3 regions of the Bradyrhizobium sp. WSM2793 genome follow, and region 3 is predicted to be linked to each of the others. Evidence: riboswitches for the same ligand, from Rfam matches in the RefSeq annotation. Region 3 holds a riboswitch; each other region holds the start of a gene.
What was found. Region 3 has a riboswitch for cobalamin ahead of metE (5-methyltetrahydropteroyltriglutamate--homocysteine S-methyltransferase). Riboswitches for the same ligand answer to the same signal wherever they lie in the genome.
Positions count from the first base shown of each region.

Region 1: it holds a riboswitch for cobalamin, as region 3 does, so the genes downstream of both, A3AS_RS0102190 (energy-coupling factor ABC transporter permease) here and metE (5-methyltetrahydropteroyltriglutamate--homocysteine S-methyltransferase) in region 3, are expected to answer to the same signal.
Region 2: it holds a riboswitch for cobalamin, as region 3 does, so the genes downstream of both, A3AS_RS0102125 (DUF1636 domain-containing protein) here and metE (5-methyltetrahydropteroyltriglutamate--homocysteine S-methyltransferase) in region 3, are expected to answer to the same signal.

Region 1 is NZ_KB902768.1:503,365-508,103, forward strand. Features, by position in the region: gene cobM (precorrin-4 C(11)-methyltransferase) at 1-307, shown strand, start outside; gene A3AS_RS0102180 (cobyrinate a,c-diamide synthase) at 307-1,617, shown strand; gene cobA (uroporphyrinogen-III C-methyltransferase) at 1,614-2,345, shown strand; cobalamin riboswitch at 2,391-2,610, shown strand; gene A3AS_RS0102190 (energy-coupling factor ABC transporter permease) at 2,647-3,324, shown strand; gene cobF (precorrin-6A synthase (deacetylating)) at 3,371-4,120, shown strand; gene cobT (nicotinate-nucleotide--dimethylbenzimidazole phosphoribosyltransferase) at 4,131-4,739, shown strand, end outside.
Region 2 is NZ_KB902768.1:489,677-494,415, reverse strand. Features, by position in the region: gene cobN (cobaltochelatase subunit CobN) at 1-305, opposite strand, end outside; gene cobW (cobalamin biosynthesis protein CobW) at 305-1,339, opposite strand; gene A3AS_RS0102125 (DUF1636 domain-containing protein) at 1,336-1,710, opposite strand; cobalamin riboswitch at 1,805-2,026, opposite strand; gene cobO (cob(I)yrinic acid a,c-diamide adenosyltransferase) at 2,068-2,703, shown strand; gene A3AS_RS0102115 (cobyric acid synthase) at 2,709-4,157, shown strand; gene cobD (threonine-phosphate decarboxylase CobD) at 4,146-4,739, opposite strand, start outside.
Region 3 is NZ_KB902792.1:91,505-96,243, forward strand. Features, by position in the region: gene metE (5-methyltetrahydropteroyltriglutamate--homocysteine S-methyltransferase) at 1-2,269, opposite strand, end outside; cobalamin riboswitch at 2,370-2,573, opposite strand; gene A3AS_RS0125540 (nodulate formation efficiency C protein) at 3,541-4,404, shown strand.

The DNA of each region.
Region 1 (4,739 bases), on a different contig from region 3:
AGTGCTTGCGATCCATCTGTCGATCCATCTGCTCGACAAGGTCGTCGCCGAGCTCGCGCCGCATTATGGCGCGGATTGCCCGATCGCCATCGTCTGGCGCGCGAGCTGGCCGGATCAGCGCATCATCCGCGCCACGCTGGCTACGCTCGATGCTGCCATCGGCACCGAGATGGAGCGCACCGCGATCATTCTGGTCGGCAAGACGCTCGGCGCTGCGGATTTCGACGAGAGCCGCCTTTACGCCGCCGATTACGATCGCCGCTATCGGCCGGTCGGCGCCGAGCCGCGTTTTCCGGAGGGCTCGTGATGGGGGCAGGCCTCGTCATCTCCGCACCGGCCTCCGGCGTCGGCAAGACCACGCTGACGCTGGCGCTCGCGCGCGCCTGGCGCCATCGCGGCTTGAACGTGCAGTGCTTCAAGAGCGGTCCCGATTACATCGATCCCGCCTTCCACGCCGCCGCCACGGGGCGCGCTTCCGTCAACGTCGATAGCTGGGCGATGGATCGCGGGGCGATCTCGCATCTCGTCAGCCGCGGCGCGGACGCCGATGTCGTGCTTGCCGAGGGATCGATGGGCCTGTTCGACGGCGTCGCCGCGCCCGGTGTTTCCGGCACCGGTGCCACCGCCGACATTGCGGAGATGCTGGGCTGGCCGGTGGTGCTGGTGATCGATCCTTCCGGACAAGCGCAGACCGCGGCGGCGATCGCCGCGGGTCTTCGTGATTATCGCCCCGGCGTACGGCTCGCCGGTGTCGTGCTCAACCGCGTTGCCAGCCCGCGCCACGAAGACCTCGTGCGGCGTGCGCTCAACGACGCGGGCATTGCCGTGTTCGGCGCGCTGCCGCGCCATGCCGAGATCAGCCTGCCGAAGCGGCATCTCGGCCTGGTGCAGGCCGAGGAGCAGGCCGAGATCGGCAAGCTGATCGACGAGGCCGCGCGCTTCGTTGCCGAGCATGTCGATCTCGATGCGGTGCTGCGATCGGCTGCGTCCTGGACACCACAACCCGCCGCGAATGGGCTGAACGTGACGCCGCCGGGCCAGCGCATCGCGCTCGCGCGCGATGCGGCGTTCTCTTTCGTCTATCCGCACATGCTGGAAGCCTGGCGCGGGGCGGGCGCGGAGATCTCGACATTCTCGCCGCTCTCCGATGAAGCGCCCGACGCGAGCGCCGATGTGTGCTGGCTGCCCGGCGGTTATCCCGAGCTGCATGCCGGCAAGATCGCGGCCAATGCGCGTTTTCGCAGCGGCCTGCGCGCCTTCGCCGAAACGCGACCGGTGCACGGCGAATGCGGAGGCTATATGGTGCTGGGAACCGCTTTGACCGATGCGGACGGTGTTCGCCATGAGATGACAGGCCTGCTTGGCCTCGAGACCAGCTTTGCCAAACGTCGCATGCATCTCGGTTATCGTCTCGCGACGCTGGCCGCGCCGATGCCGGGACATCGCCCCAGTGCACGTCTGCGCGGCCATGAGTTCCACTATTCGACCATTCTTGCCCAGCCTGATACGCCGTTGGCAGTCGTGCACGATGCAACCGGCGCGGTCATTGCCGAGACCGGCTCGCAGCGCGGCCACGCCACCGGCACGTTCTTTCATCTGATCGCGGAGGACCGGTGAGCGGATTCGTCTCCTTCATCTCCGCCGGACCCGGCGACCCCGAGCTTCTCACGCTCAAGGGCGCCGCGCGGCTGCGCGAGGCCGACGTCGTGCTCTATGACGATCTCGCCTCCGGCGCGATCCTTGATCTCGCCCGGCCCGGCGCCAATCTCGTCGCGGTGGGGAAACGGGCAGGGCGTCCCTCGACCAAGCAGCACCACGTCAACCGCCTGCTGGTCGACTATGCCGCAACAGGTGTGCGCGTGGTTCGGCTCAAGTCGGGCGATGCCGGCATTTTCGGCCGGCTCGAGGAGGAGCTGGAGACGCTGCGTGAGGCCGGCATCGGCTACGAGATCGTTCCCGGCGTCACCTCGGCCTGCGTTGCCGCGGCGCAAGCCGGCATCCCCCTGACCCGGCGCCACACCTCGCGCCGGGTGCAATTCGTCACCGGCGCTGATGTCACCGGCGAGTTGCCGCCGAATCTGAATTGGGCGGCCCTGGCCGATCCTGAGGCGACGACCGTGGTCTATATGGGCCGGCGCACCTTCCCCGCGCTTGTCGCAAAGTTGGTCGCGCACGGCCTCGCTGCGGATACCCCCGCGCTGTTCGCCGAATCCCTCGGCCGCCCGGACGAACGGCTGGTCCGCACCACCATCGCCGAGCTTGCCGAGCAGCTTGCGCGCGGCGGCGCCGCCTCGACGGCCGCCGTGATCCTGTTTGGGGCGCTGGCGGGGGATTATCCGTCATGACAGCCTTGGCCGCCGTTCGCCCCTTGACGCAGGCTCAGCGAAAGGGGCACACAAGAGAGGCATGGTGCTCGACGCGGCGCAAAGCGCCGGAGCATAATCGGGAATGGGGGTGGGCGGACCCAGTTGCGTCGCCCAAAACCCCGGCCGCCCCCGCGACTGTAAGCGGTGAGGGACTCCGATCAGCCACTGGGCCGCAAGGTCCGGGAAGGCCGGAAATCCCGGGGAACCGCGAGCCAGGAGACCGGCCCTGCACGTTTTGAGGCCAAGGCCGTCGGGTGTGACGGCAGGAAGGAATTGAGCCATGCATATCGAACCCGGGGTCGTGACGGGCGCCAAGCTCGTGTTGAGTTACGCAACCGGCATCGCCGCAGGCGGCGTTGCGCTGAAGCTTGCGGTGGAGACCGTGCGTGAGCAGGGCATCACGTCGTTCGCAGCGCGGACGCTCGCCACCACAGTCCTTGTGTTCATCTTCTTCGAGATACTGCCGCACTTCCCGGTCGGCGTCTCCGAGGTGCACTTCATTCTCGGCTCGACACTGTTCCTGCTGTTCGGCGCAGCGCCCGCGGCCTTCGGCCTCGCATTCGGCCTGCTGCTCCAGGGCGTATTCTTCGAGCCGGTCGACATCCCGCAATACGGCATGAACGTCACGACGCTGCTGGTGCCGCTGTTCGCGATCCAGGCGATCGCCACACGGATCATCTCGCGGAACACCGCCTATGTCGATTTGAAGTATCGGCAGGCGTTGGCGCTCTCGACGACCTACCAGGCCGGCGTGATCGCCTGGGTGGCGTTCTGGGCGCTCTATGGCTCGGGCTTTGCGATGAGCAACCTCGCCAACATCGCGACGTTCGCGGCGTCCTATGCGCTGGTCATCGTGATCGAGCCGCTCGCCGATCTCGCGGTACTGGCACTGGCGAAGTCGCTGCGCGGCGTCACCGCGCCCGGTCTCGTCACCCCGCGCCTGCATAACCCGGCCTGAGAGACAAGCGAACGGGCGGCCAGCAAGGCCGCCCGTCGCGTTCGCGATGCTCACGCTTTCCCTGATAGGCATCGGTTGCGGCGATCCCGACCAGCTGACGCGCGCCGCTGTCCGAGCGATCAACGCCGCCGATCTCGTCCTGATCCCGCGCAAGGGAACGGCGAAGTCCGATCTCGCCGATCTCAGGCGGACGATCTGCGCGGATGTGCTTACCAGCGACAAGACAGCCATCGCCGAATTCGACCTTCCCGTGCGCGACGCAGGTGAGGCGGAATACCGTAAGGGCGTGGACGATTGGCACGATGCGGTTGCCGCGACTTGGTCGAAAGCGATTGCGAACCATCTCGAAGGCGAGGGCAAGGTTGCGCTGCTGATCTGGGGCGATCCTTCGCTCTACGACTCCTCGCTGCGCATTGCGCGGCGGCTCAATCCCCTGCCTGACATCGAGGTCGTGCCCGGCATCACCTCGATCCAGGCGCTGTGCGCGGCGCATGCGCTGCCGCTCAACGATATAGGCGAGCCCTTTCTGGTCACGACGGGGCGGCGTTTGCGCGAAGGCGGCTGGCCGGCAGGGGTGGATACCGTTGTTGTAATGCTCGACGGCGGCACGGCATTCCAGTCGCTTGATCCAGCCGGGATTCAAATCTATTGGGGCGCCTATCTCGGCATGCCCGATCAGATCGTCATGTCCGGCGTGCTCGCCGAGGTTGGCCCGCGCATCGTCGCGGCGCGGCAGGAAGCGCGCGAGCGGCATGGCTGGATCATGGACAGCTACATTCTCAAGCGCAGGCCGTAAGCGAGGCAGCATGCTCCCCGAATGGGTCACCCGAAATTGCCCCGATGTCTCCGCCGTGCATCGCGAGGCGGCGATCGCACGGCAGGCGCAACTGACAAAGCCGACCGGTGCACTTGGCCGGCTGGAGCAGCTCGCGATCGAGCTTGCGGGCCTGCAGGCGACCGAACAGCCGCGTGCCGCACGGGTGCCGATCATCGTCTTCGCCGGCGACCACGGCATCGTCGCGCAGGGCGTCTCGGCCTATCCGCAAGCCGTGACCATCGCGATGATGGCGAACTTTGCCTCCGGCGGCGCCGCGATCTCGGTGCTGGCGCGCGAGCTTGGCTCGAGCCTGGAGGTGGTCGACGCCGGCACGCTGGCAACAGAGGCGATGGCGGGTGTCATCTCCGACAAGCCGCGCCATGGCACGCGCGATTTCAGCGTCGAAGCCGCGCTCGCACCCGCCGAGCTGGCGTATGCGTTCGAGGCCGGCCAGCGCGCGGTTGCGCGCGCGCAAGCCAATCAGCCCGATCTCTTGATCTTCGGCGAGATGGGGATCGGCAACACCACCACGTCGGCGGCGATCGCGGCGGGCCTGCTCGGCATCAGCGCCGAAGAGATCGCGGGCAGCGGCACCGGC
Region 2 (4,739 bases), on a different contig from region 3:
TGCCGGAGCACAGCCAGACCATACGGCCAGTAGGACTCACCACCAATCAGGCGAACCAGAATGCCACGCGCCTGAGACAGCGTGCGCTCGATATAGGTGTCCACTGACAGCGGATGGCGCAGCTCCGCGAGATTGGCGAGCCGCAATGACGGCAGGCTCTCGCGACCACGCCGCCAGCCGGCTGCGAACGCCGCGAGATCCGAATCCGAATACGAGAGCACCACGAGATCGGCCGGGTCCTGGCCGATATCCCTTGGCGTCGCGGTCTCCTCCAGACCACGGCTCTCGCGGAAGACGACGTGCATCAGATACCAAGTCCTGACCTGATTGCGGCCTCGTCGATATCGCCGTGCTCGCCGATCACGACGAGCTTCGACCGCCTGTGACCTGCGCCCCAGGGCTTGTCGAACTGGTGGCGCACACGCTCGCCGACCGCCTGCAGCAGCAGCCGCATCGGCTTGCCCGCGACCGCGATATAGCCCTTAGCGCGCAGCACGTTCTGCTCGCGCGCCAGCTTCTGGACGGATGCGACCAGCGCATCGACGTCGGCGACTTCAGGGAGGTCGACCACGACCGAGGCGAAATCATCGTGCTCGTGCTCTTCCTCGCCGTCATGATGCGAGGGACGCGCGGCGAGATCGTTCTCGGCGGCAGCGCCAAGACCGAGGATGACGCGCGCATCGATCGCACCGTCGGTCACGGGGAGCATCGGCACGCGGCGCGGCATCTCGGCGGTGATGGCAGCCTTGGCCGCTTCAAGTCCCGCCGCGCCAGCGAGGTCGGCCTTGGTCAGCAGCACGATGTCGGCGCAGGCGATCTGATCCTCGAACACTTCCGACAGCGGCGTCTCGTGATCCAGGCTCTCGTCCGCCGCACGCTGCGCTTCGACGGCGTCAGGATCCGGCGCAAAGCGGCCAGCGGCGACAGCCTCGGCATCGGCGAGCGCGATCACGCCGTCGACGGTGATCCGCGAACGGATCTCCGGCCAGTCGAATGCCTTCAGCAGCGGCCTGGGCAGCGCCAGGCCCGAGGTCTCGATCAGGATGTGATCGGGCCGCACCGGCCGCGCGAGCAGTTTTTCCATGGTCGGAATGAAATCGTCGGCAACCGTGCAGCAAATGCAGCCATTGGCGAGCTCGACGATGTTCTCCTCCGGGCAATTGGCGTCGGCGCAGGATTTCAAGATCTCGCCGTCGACGCCCTCACTACCGAACTCGTTGACGAGCACCGCGAGCTTCTTGCCGCCGGCATTGCTGAGCAGATGCTGGATCAGCGTCGTCTTGCCCGAGCCGAGAAAACCCGTGACCACCGTAACCGGGACTTTTGCGAGCGAGTTCATTCGGCGGCCTCCGGCACGACGGCAATGGGGGGAATGCGGGCAAGCGACTGCTTGCGGAATATTTCCGGCCGGCTGCGCCAGGGCACAAGGCCGTCAGGCGCGGCCGCATAGGCCGCGGCGCCCGCGACCACGTCCTGCGCATTCGCATCGGACAGGCGGCCATAGACGTAGGACCAGCGGCCGGGCGCGCTCAGCGCCACCGAGCAGCCCTGGTTGCAGGCCGACAGGCATTCGACGGGAACCACATTGACACCCTCGGGCACGCCCGCGTCGAGGATCGCCCCATGCAGGCGCTTGCCGGGCGTCGCCTCGCCCTCGCCTGGCGTCTCGCCGGCACGGCAGGTGATGCAGACGTGAAGTGTGACGGTCATCGCCTCTTCCAGATAACAGCGGGAGGCGATGAGGCACACGGACCATTCTTCAGAAGGCCCGTTTTCCCCGTCGCGGAACACCCCGTCCGCCGGTCCAAAACTCGTCCGCGCTGGCAGGTCTCCCGGCTTGCGGAGCAGGGTTTTCCCCTTCGATCCCCGCCTTCCCGATTCCCTGAGGGAATCAGTGGCTTCGGACATCTCTCCGGTCACGGTCGCGGGGGCGGCTGCATTTTGGACCCAAATCTTGCCGATTCGGACCCTATCGCATTCCCTCTTCGCCTGTCATAGGACAGGAACCAACGCCGGGCCACCATTTGCCGGTGGCCGCCACTTGTCAAGCCGAAGGACCGGGACCCGATGACGCCTGAACCGGATACAAAAACGGCCGAAGAAACCGACACCCGCCACGCCACGAAAATGGCGAAGAAGAAGGCCGCCCGCGACAAGATCATGGCGACCAAGAGCGGCGAAAAGGGCCTCATCATCGTCCACACCGGGGCCGGCAAGGGCAAGTCCTCGTCGGCCTTCGGCATGATCGTCCGCTGCGTCGCGCATGGCTTTCCCTGCGCAGTCGTGCAATTCATCAAGGGCGCCTGGGATACCGGCGAGCGGCGCCTGCTCACTGGCCATTTCGGCGACCTCTGCCAGTTCCACGCCATGGGCGAAGGTTTTACGTGGGAGACGCAGGACCGCGCCCGCGACATCGCCGCCGCGCGCGCCGGCTGGGAGAAGGCCAAGGAGCTGATCCTCGATGAGAGCCTGCGCATGGTCGTGCTCGACGAGATCAACATCGCGCTGCGCTACGACTATCTCGACATCGCCGAGATCGTCGAGTTTCTGACCACCTCGAAGCCGCCGATGACGCATGTCGTCCTCACCGGCCGCAACGCCAAGGACGAGTTGATCGAGATCGCCGATCTCGTCACCGAGATGACGCTGGTGAAACATCCCTTCCGCTCCGGCATCAAGGCACAGGCCGGCGTCGAGTTCTGAGTTCGATGGCACGCGCGCTGATGATCCAGGGGGCCGGCTCGGACGTGGGCAAATCGCTCATCGTCGCCGGTCTCGCGCGTGCCTTCACCCGGCGCGGCCTGCGCGTGCTCCCGTTCAAGCCGCAGAACATGTCGAACAATGCCGCCGTCACCGTCGACGGCGGCGAGATCGGCCGCGCACAAGCGTTGCAGGCCCTCGCCGCTCGCGTAGACCCGCACACCGACATGAACCCCGTGTTGCTCAAGCCCGAGACCGACATCGGCGCGCAGGTGATCGTCCACGGAAAGCGCATCGCGACCGCGCGTGCGCGCGACTATGCCGCGATGAAGCCATCGCTGATGGGCGCGGTGCTGGAGAGCTTTGAGCGGCTGAAGGGGCGCGCCGATCTGGTGCTGGTGGAAGGTGCCGGTAGCCCGGCCGAAGTGAACCTGCGCAAGGCCGACATCGCCAATATGGGCTTTGCGCGCAAGGCGGACGTGCCGGTCGTGCTGGTCGGCGACATCGACCGCGGCGGCGTCATCGCCCAGCTCGTCGGCATCAAGACCGTGATCGACCCCGACGATGCCGCGATGATCCAGGGTTTTGTCATCAACAAGTTCCGCGGCGATCCCTCGCTGTTCGACGATGGCTACAGGCTGATCGAACAAAGAACGGCCTGGCTCGGCTTCGGCGTGCTGCCCTGGTTCGCCCGCGCCGGCGAGCTGCCGGCCGAGGATGCGCTCGGCCTCAGCGACGCGCGCAAGCCGGGCCAGTACAAGATCGCCTGCCTGGCGCTGTCGCGGATCGCCAATTTCGACGATCTCGATCCGCTCAAGCTCGAGCCGGGCGTCGACCTCGTGATGGTGCGCCCGGGCGAGCCGATCCCGGGCGATGTCCGCCTCGTCATCATTCCCGGCTCAAAATCGACGCGCGGCGATCTCGCCTTCCTGCGCGCGCAAGGCTGGGACATCGATCTGCTCGCGCACCACCGCCGCGGCGGCCATGTGCTCGGCCTCTGCGGCGGCTATCAGATGCTTGGGCGCAGCGTCGCCGATCCTGACGGCATCGAAGGCACCGCAGGCGACACGCCGGGCCTCGGACTTCTGGACGTGGACACGGTGATGAGTCCGCAGAAGACGCTGACGCGTGTCGCGGCCGTGCATACCGACACGGACCAGCCAATCGAGGCGTACGAAATCCACATCGGCCGCACTGACGGGCCGGATCGCGCGCGCCCGTTTGCGAAGCTGAACGGCGAGCCCGAAGGCGCGATCTCGCGCGATGGCCGCGTGCAGGGCAGCTATCTGCACGGCCTGTTCACGTCGGATGATTTCCGCAAGGCGTATCTGGCCATGCTCGACATTCCCGCAGGTGGCGAGCCCTATCAAGCCAGGGTCGAAAGCGCGCTCGATGCGCTGGCCGATCACATCGAAAAGCATCTCGACGTGGAAGGACTGCTCGCGCTAGCGCGCTAGCACCTCGGCAAGCCGCGTCCATTCGGCTTCGCTACCCGGAAGCCCGAGGCGCAACCATGTCGGCCTTTGTGCGAAGACGCGCGACCAGATCTGGCTTCGTGCCAATCTCTCTTGTGCGGCGAGCGCGCCGGGCGTCTCGTAGAGACGGAACAGCGGCGTCCCCCCAAGCAGCATCCAGCCTTGCGCGTGCGCTATGGCATCGAGGCGAACACAGCCCCGGGCAAGTCGCGCTGACGTGGCCTCGGCCCAGGCGTCGTCACGCAACGCGCGACAGCCGATCGCGATCGCCGCTCCCGAAACCGGCCATGGACCCGACATCGACGCAAGCTTGCCTATGTCGGCGGCATTGCCGATCGCGAAGCCGAGCCGCAGGCCGGCAAGACCATAGAACTTTCCGAAGGAGCGCAGGATCAGCAGTCCCGGCCGACCGGCCTCCGATGCAAGCGACAGCAGCGGAACGGCGTCGACAAAGCTCTCGTCGATGACGAGGCGGCCGACGCGCGGCAGCAGTGCGAGCAGATCCTTCGGTGCATGATGCTGACCGCCGGGATTGTTGGGATTGACGACGATGGCGAGATCCGC
Region 3 (4,739 bases):
CCTCCCATTTGCGCGTCTTCAGGCCGCAGTCCGGATTGACCCAGAGCTGCGAATCCTGCAGCCGTGTCCGAGCCAATGCCATCAGCTCCTTTATTTCGCCCGTCTCCGGAACGCGTGGAGAGTGGATGTCGTACACGCCCGGCCCGATCTGATTTGGATATTTGTAGTTCCTGAACACGTCGAGTAGTTCCATTTTCGAGCGCGACGTCTCGATCGAGATGACATCCGCATCCATTGCAGCAATCGCACCGATGATGTCGTTGAACTCCGAGTAGCACATATGCGTATGAATTTGCGTTTGATCGGCGACGCCCGATGAGCAGATGCGGAAGCAATCTACGGCCCAGTCGAGATAAGCCGTCCACTCCGATCGGCGCAACGGCAATCCTTCGCGGAGTGCAGCTTCGTCGATCTGGATCATGGTCGCACCAGCATTTTCGAGATCACGGACTTCGTCTCGGATCGCGAGCGCAATCTGGCGGCAGACCTCGCTTCTGGGAATATCATCGCGAACAAAGGACCAGTTCAAGATCGTCACCGGTCCGGTCAACATCGCCTTCATCAGCTTGCTCGTTAGTGATTGCGCGTAGCGCCACCAGTCTACGGTGATAGGCTTCGACCGCAAGACATCGCCAAATAGGATCGGTGGCCTGACGCAGCGCGAGCCGTAGGATTGCACCCATCCGTTCCTGGTAAATGCGAAGCCGGCGAGTTGCTCGCCGAAGTACTGCACCATGTCATTGCGCTCGAACTCGCCGTGCACGAGGACGTCAAGACCGATGTTCTCCTGCCAACGTACGGCGCGCGCAGTCTCCTCCTTGAGGAACCTGTCGTATTGCGCGTCGCTCATCGCGCCTCGCGCATGCGCCGCACGGGCATTCCGGACCTCTGGGGTCTGCGGAAACGATCCGATCGTCGTGGTAGGAAAAGCCGGTAGTCCGAAACGATTGCTTTGGATCTCGGCACGACGGGCAAATGGGCTGGCGCGCCGGCGCATGCTATGGTCGATCGCTCTCATCCGGGCAGCGACATTGGCATCGCGGATTTTCGGCGAAGTCAGGCGGACAGTCGCAGCACATTCCGACTCGGCAAGAGCTAGCGCAACATTCTGGTCGCCTGCGAGTGCCCGCGCCAGGATCGCAAGCTCGCGCATCTTCTGGACCGAGAAAGCAAGCCAGCTCTTGACGTCGGAAGCGAGCCCGGTCTCGAGTTCAACATCGACCGGCACATGAAGCAGCGAGCAGGATGGGGCGATCTGTACACGATCCTTGCCAAGCTTCGCAATCGCGGGTTCGAGCCGCTGGCGCAGCGAGGACAAATTCGACCGCCATACATTCCGGCCGTCGATCACGCCGAGCGAGATGACGAGATCACTTCGGCGGCCAGCAATGATCTGGTCCAATAACTGTGGCGCTCGAACCAGATCGAGGTGAAGTCCGGCAACTGGCAGCCTCAAGGCGGTGTCCAGGTTGTCGCCGAGGTTGCCAAAATAGCTGGCAACCATGATCTTGATGGCCGGCCCCTCCTTGGCGAGCCGGTCATAGGCATGGAGCAGAGATTTTCGCGCCCCCTCATCCACATCAAGAACCAGGCAGGGCTCATCGAACTGAACCCAATTTGCCCCACGTTTGGCCAATTCCTGCAGAACCTCGATATAGGCCGGTATCAGTTCATCCAGTAGTGAGAGTGGCTGGAACGCAGGATCGGCACTCTTGCCGAGCTTTAGGAATGTGACCGGCCCGATCAGGACAGGGCGGGTCTGAAAGCCAAGGGCCTTGGCTTCCTCATACTCCTCGATCGGCTTGCGAGAGCATAGCCTGAAAGTCTGTCCCCTGTGAAACTCGGGGACCATGTAGTGGTAGTTGGTGTCGAACCACTTGGTCATCTCCTGCGCGGAAGCGCCAAATCCGCGCGGTCCATGACCGCAACTCGCATCCTGGTCGTCGCATTGTGAACCGCGGGCCATGGCGAAGTACGTCTTGAGCGAAACGGATTCGGCTTTCGAGGCGTAGATCTCCGGGATGGCGCCAACCATGACACTTGTGTCGAGCACCTGGTCATACAGCGAGAAATCATTCGATGGAATGACCGTGACGCCGATAGATTTCTGACGAGCCCAGTTCGCGGCACGCAGGCCAGCTGCGTCCTCGAGCAACTGCTGTTCGCCGCTTTTTCCGGCCCAGTAGCTTTCTAGAGCGAGTTTGAGCTCGCGCCTGGGACCGATGCGTGGCGTTCCGAGCGTGGCAACCGGAAGGGAGAGAAGAGACATAGCGTAAACCCCATGTTGGGGGCAAAGGCCATGGCGGACGCAGCAGGGGAAGTCGCGCGGTGCGACGGCTGCTTGGCGCACCACCGGGACACCCCGCCCGTGGACGATATATTGTCGGGGCAGGTCTCCTGGCTCGCGGGTCATCGCTGCTGTCCGGCCTTCCCGAAGCCGCGCAGGCTTCAGTGACATCGTTGGACAGCGGCTCGCCGCTCACAGTTGCGGGGGCAGCGCCGGCATTTTCACCGGCTTCCCTCTTAGCTCCGGATCAAATGCAAACCGGAGAACCTCGACGACTTCGATTATCGGCAAGAGAACTCTTCCGTCAACCTCTCAGATTATGTCGCAAGCTAATGCTGCGAACATCTGCTACGCGAATGACCGAGTCTCTCTATCGCTGACCACGATTTAGAAGCGCTCTCCAATCAGCGATATCAGAATGACCTCGTAGCTACCTGCGCGTGGGGCCGCACGCCAGATCGGTGGAAAGGACAAATGCGGCTTGCGCGGCCGGGACTGCTGCCTCGAGCAGAACGCATTTGATGCGAGTCCCGGCTTCCCAGCGGTTCTTCGAGCACGTCCGCCATCCCAGCCGCCTTCTCGACCAACAGGATCCGTGTTGATTAGGCCCAAGACACCTGGCGAAAGCCAGCAACATACGCGGCGAACACGTTGATTTGCGTGCCAGCAAGACTCCAAATGCTCAACGGTGAAGATTGGCTTGGCGTCCTTGGCCATCTTGTGCAAAGCGCAGCTGACGGAGGCTGCCCTCGACTTCCGGAGCGCCGCATATCGCGAAAAGAGCGCCAACCGCGCCGCGGCCCCTTGGCCACAAGTGCCCAAAGGCATGGCAGAGATCGAAGGCCCACATTCCGGCAACGATAAACCAAACGGTTCAATGGCGGCAAACGTGCTCCCCATTCTCATCAGGACACTGAGGCGTTCCCCTGCGCCGTCGAATATCCGGTGCGTGACGAGGATAGATAAGCCGCGATGGATAGGCTGAATGGAACGATCGAAACGTCGCAAGTCGGAAAGTCGACAAAGAGGACATAAAACCGGTGCGAATTGCCGTCTATTACCTGGCACGAAGAATGCAAGTCCTCGGCATGCCCAGTCTCCTCCTGCTGGGCATGTCCAGCACAGCAAATTGGGGCTGTCGCTGGCGACTGAAGTTAGCGGCGCGTGACATAGAGGGGAGCGCCTGCTCGCGCGGGACACCATCGGTCGCCCCGTCGCGTAGCCGCTAACTTCTTGCGCTCGCGCATAACAAGTTGAAGGTTGCCCGCTTTGAAAGACGTGTTGATGAAAAACCAGATGGGCGGACGGTTATGAAGAGAATGTCTGGAAGACGCGCGCTATGGTTTTGTCTCGGTGGACCGCTGATCTGCCTGGCCGCGCTGGCTGCCATGAGCAACAGTGTTCGCGCCAACGACAGCCCCCTTGTCGACATAGTCAAGTCAACGTGGCGAGCGCAAGATGGTGAGACGATAGAACAAATTCTCTCCAACGTCTCGAAGGTGGCACACTTCGTCCCTCGAACGTGGGGCGTCGCTGAACTTGACCGAAATGAATATGTTTTCGTTTCGTGGACCAGGCACCGGGACAATAAATCAGACGAACAGTACGTTATCACCTGGAAGATCGCGCTCGACGGGACGATTGAACTTGCGTCGACCTATGCAAAGCCGATGGAATTGGGCTGGCGCGCCCTGGCGCTCTCGTTGATCGCCAGTGAAGTCGCGGATGGCGAAAGGGACGCAAATCTTCGCTTTCTGCATGACCCGACCAACTTCAACTTTGTGACGACCGCGCAGGGCCAGCTCGGCGATCTTCTGCGGCAGGGCCGCTGCAACATCGTTGAACCTGTCGGAGTGAACTACTTGCCGAAGCAGAATGACAAGCCAACCGAGAAGGGTGATCTGTGGCGCGTTCTGCTTTTGGTGAACTGTAATATCGCAGGGCCCCGCTATTTTACCCATAACGGGGTCATCACTTTCGAGAAGAGCGAAGGACAAGATTGGGAGCCGCAATCTTCTTTTGCCAAGCGTATCGCGGCCTTTCCTCCTGGCTCCTGGTTCGCTCGCATGGAGCCAAAGGAACGGGACGAGTTAGAGGGGAGCGAAAGGCCTCGGTAAATGGTCCCGCAGAGCAAGATCGCACCGCAGCTCCTTTAGCGCCGAACGCCTCAGAGCAACTGCAAGACATATCAGCCCTAAAGTCGCAGTGTTTACGCCTTCGCAACAGTCGCGAGCCTTTCCCGCAGGCTTCAGCCCGTCATCGAAAACCTCGGGCAGCACGATTAGCTCGCATGGGAAAACGCTTCTTGAGTTCTGCTCCACCTGCCCTAGCGTCGTCTCTGGTTGGGAATTCGGCTCTGAGTCGGCCATCCACTTCAAGCGCGTAAGAAGAGACCGGCAGTTCACGGGTGGCTGCAACCATTTCATTCCCATTGTGCAGCGAGTGGTTGAGA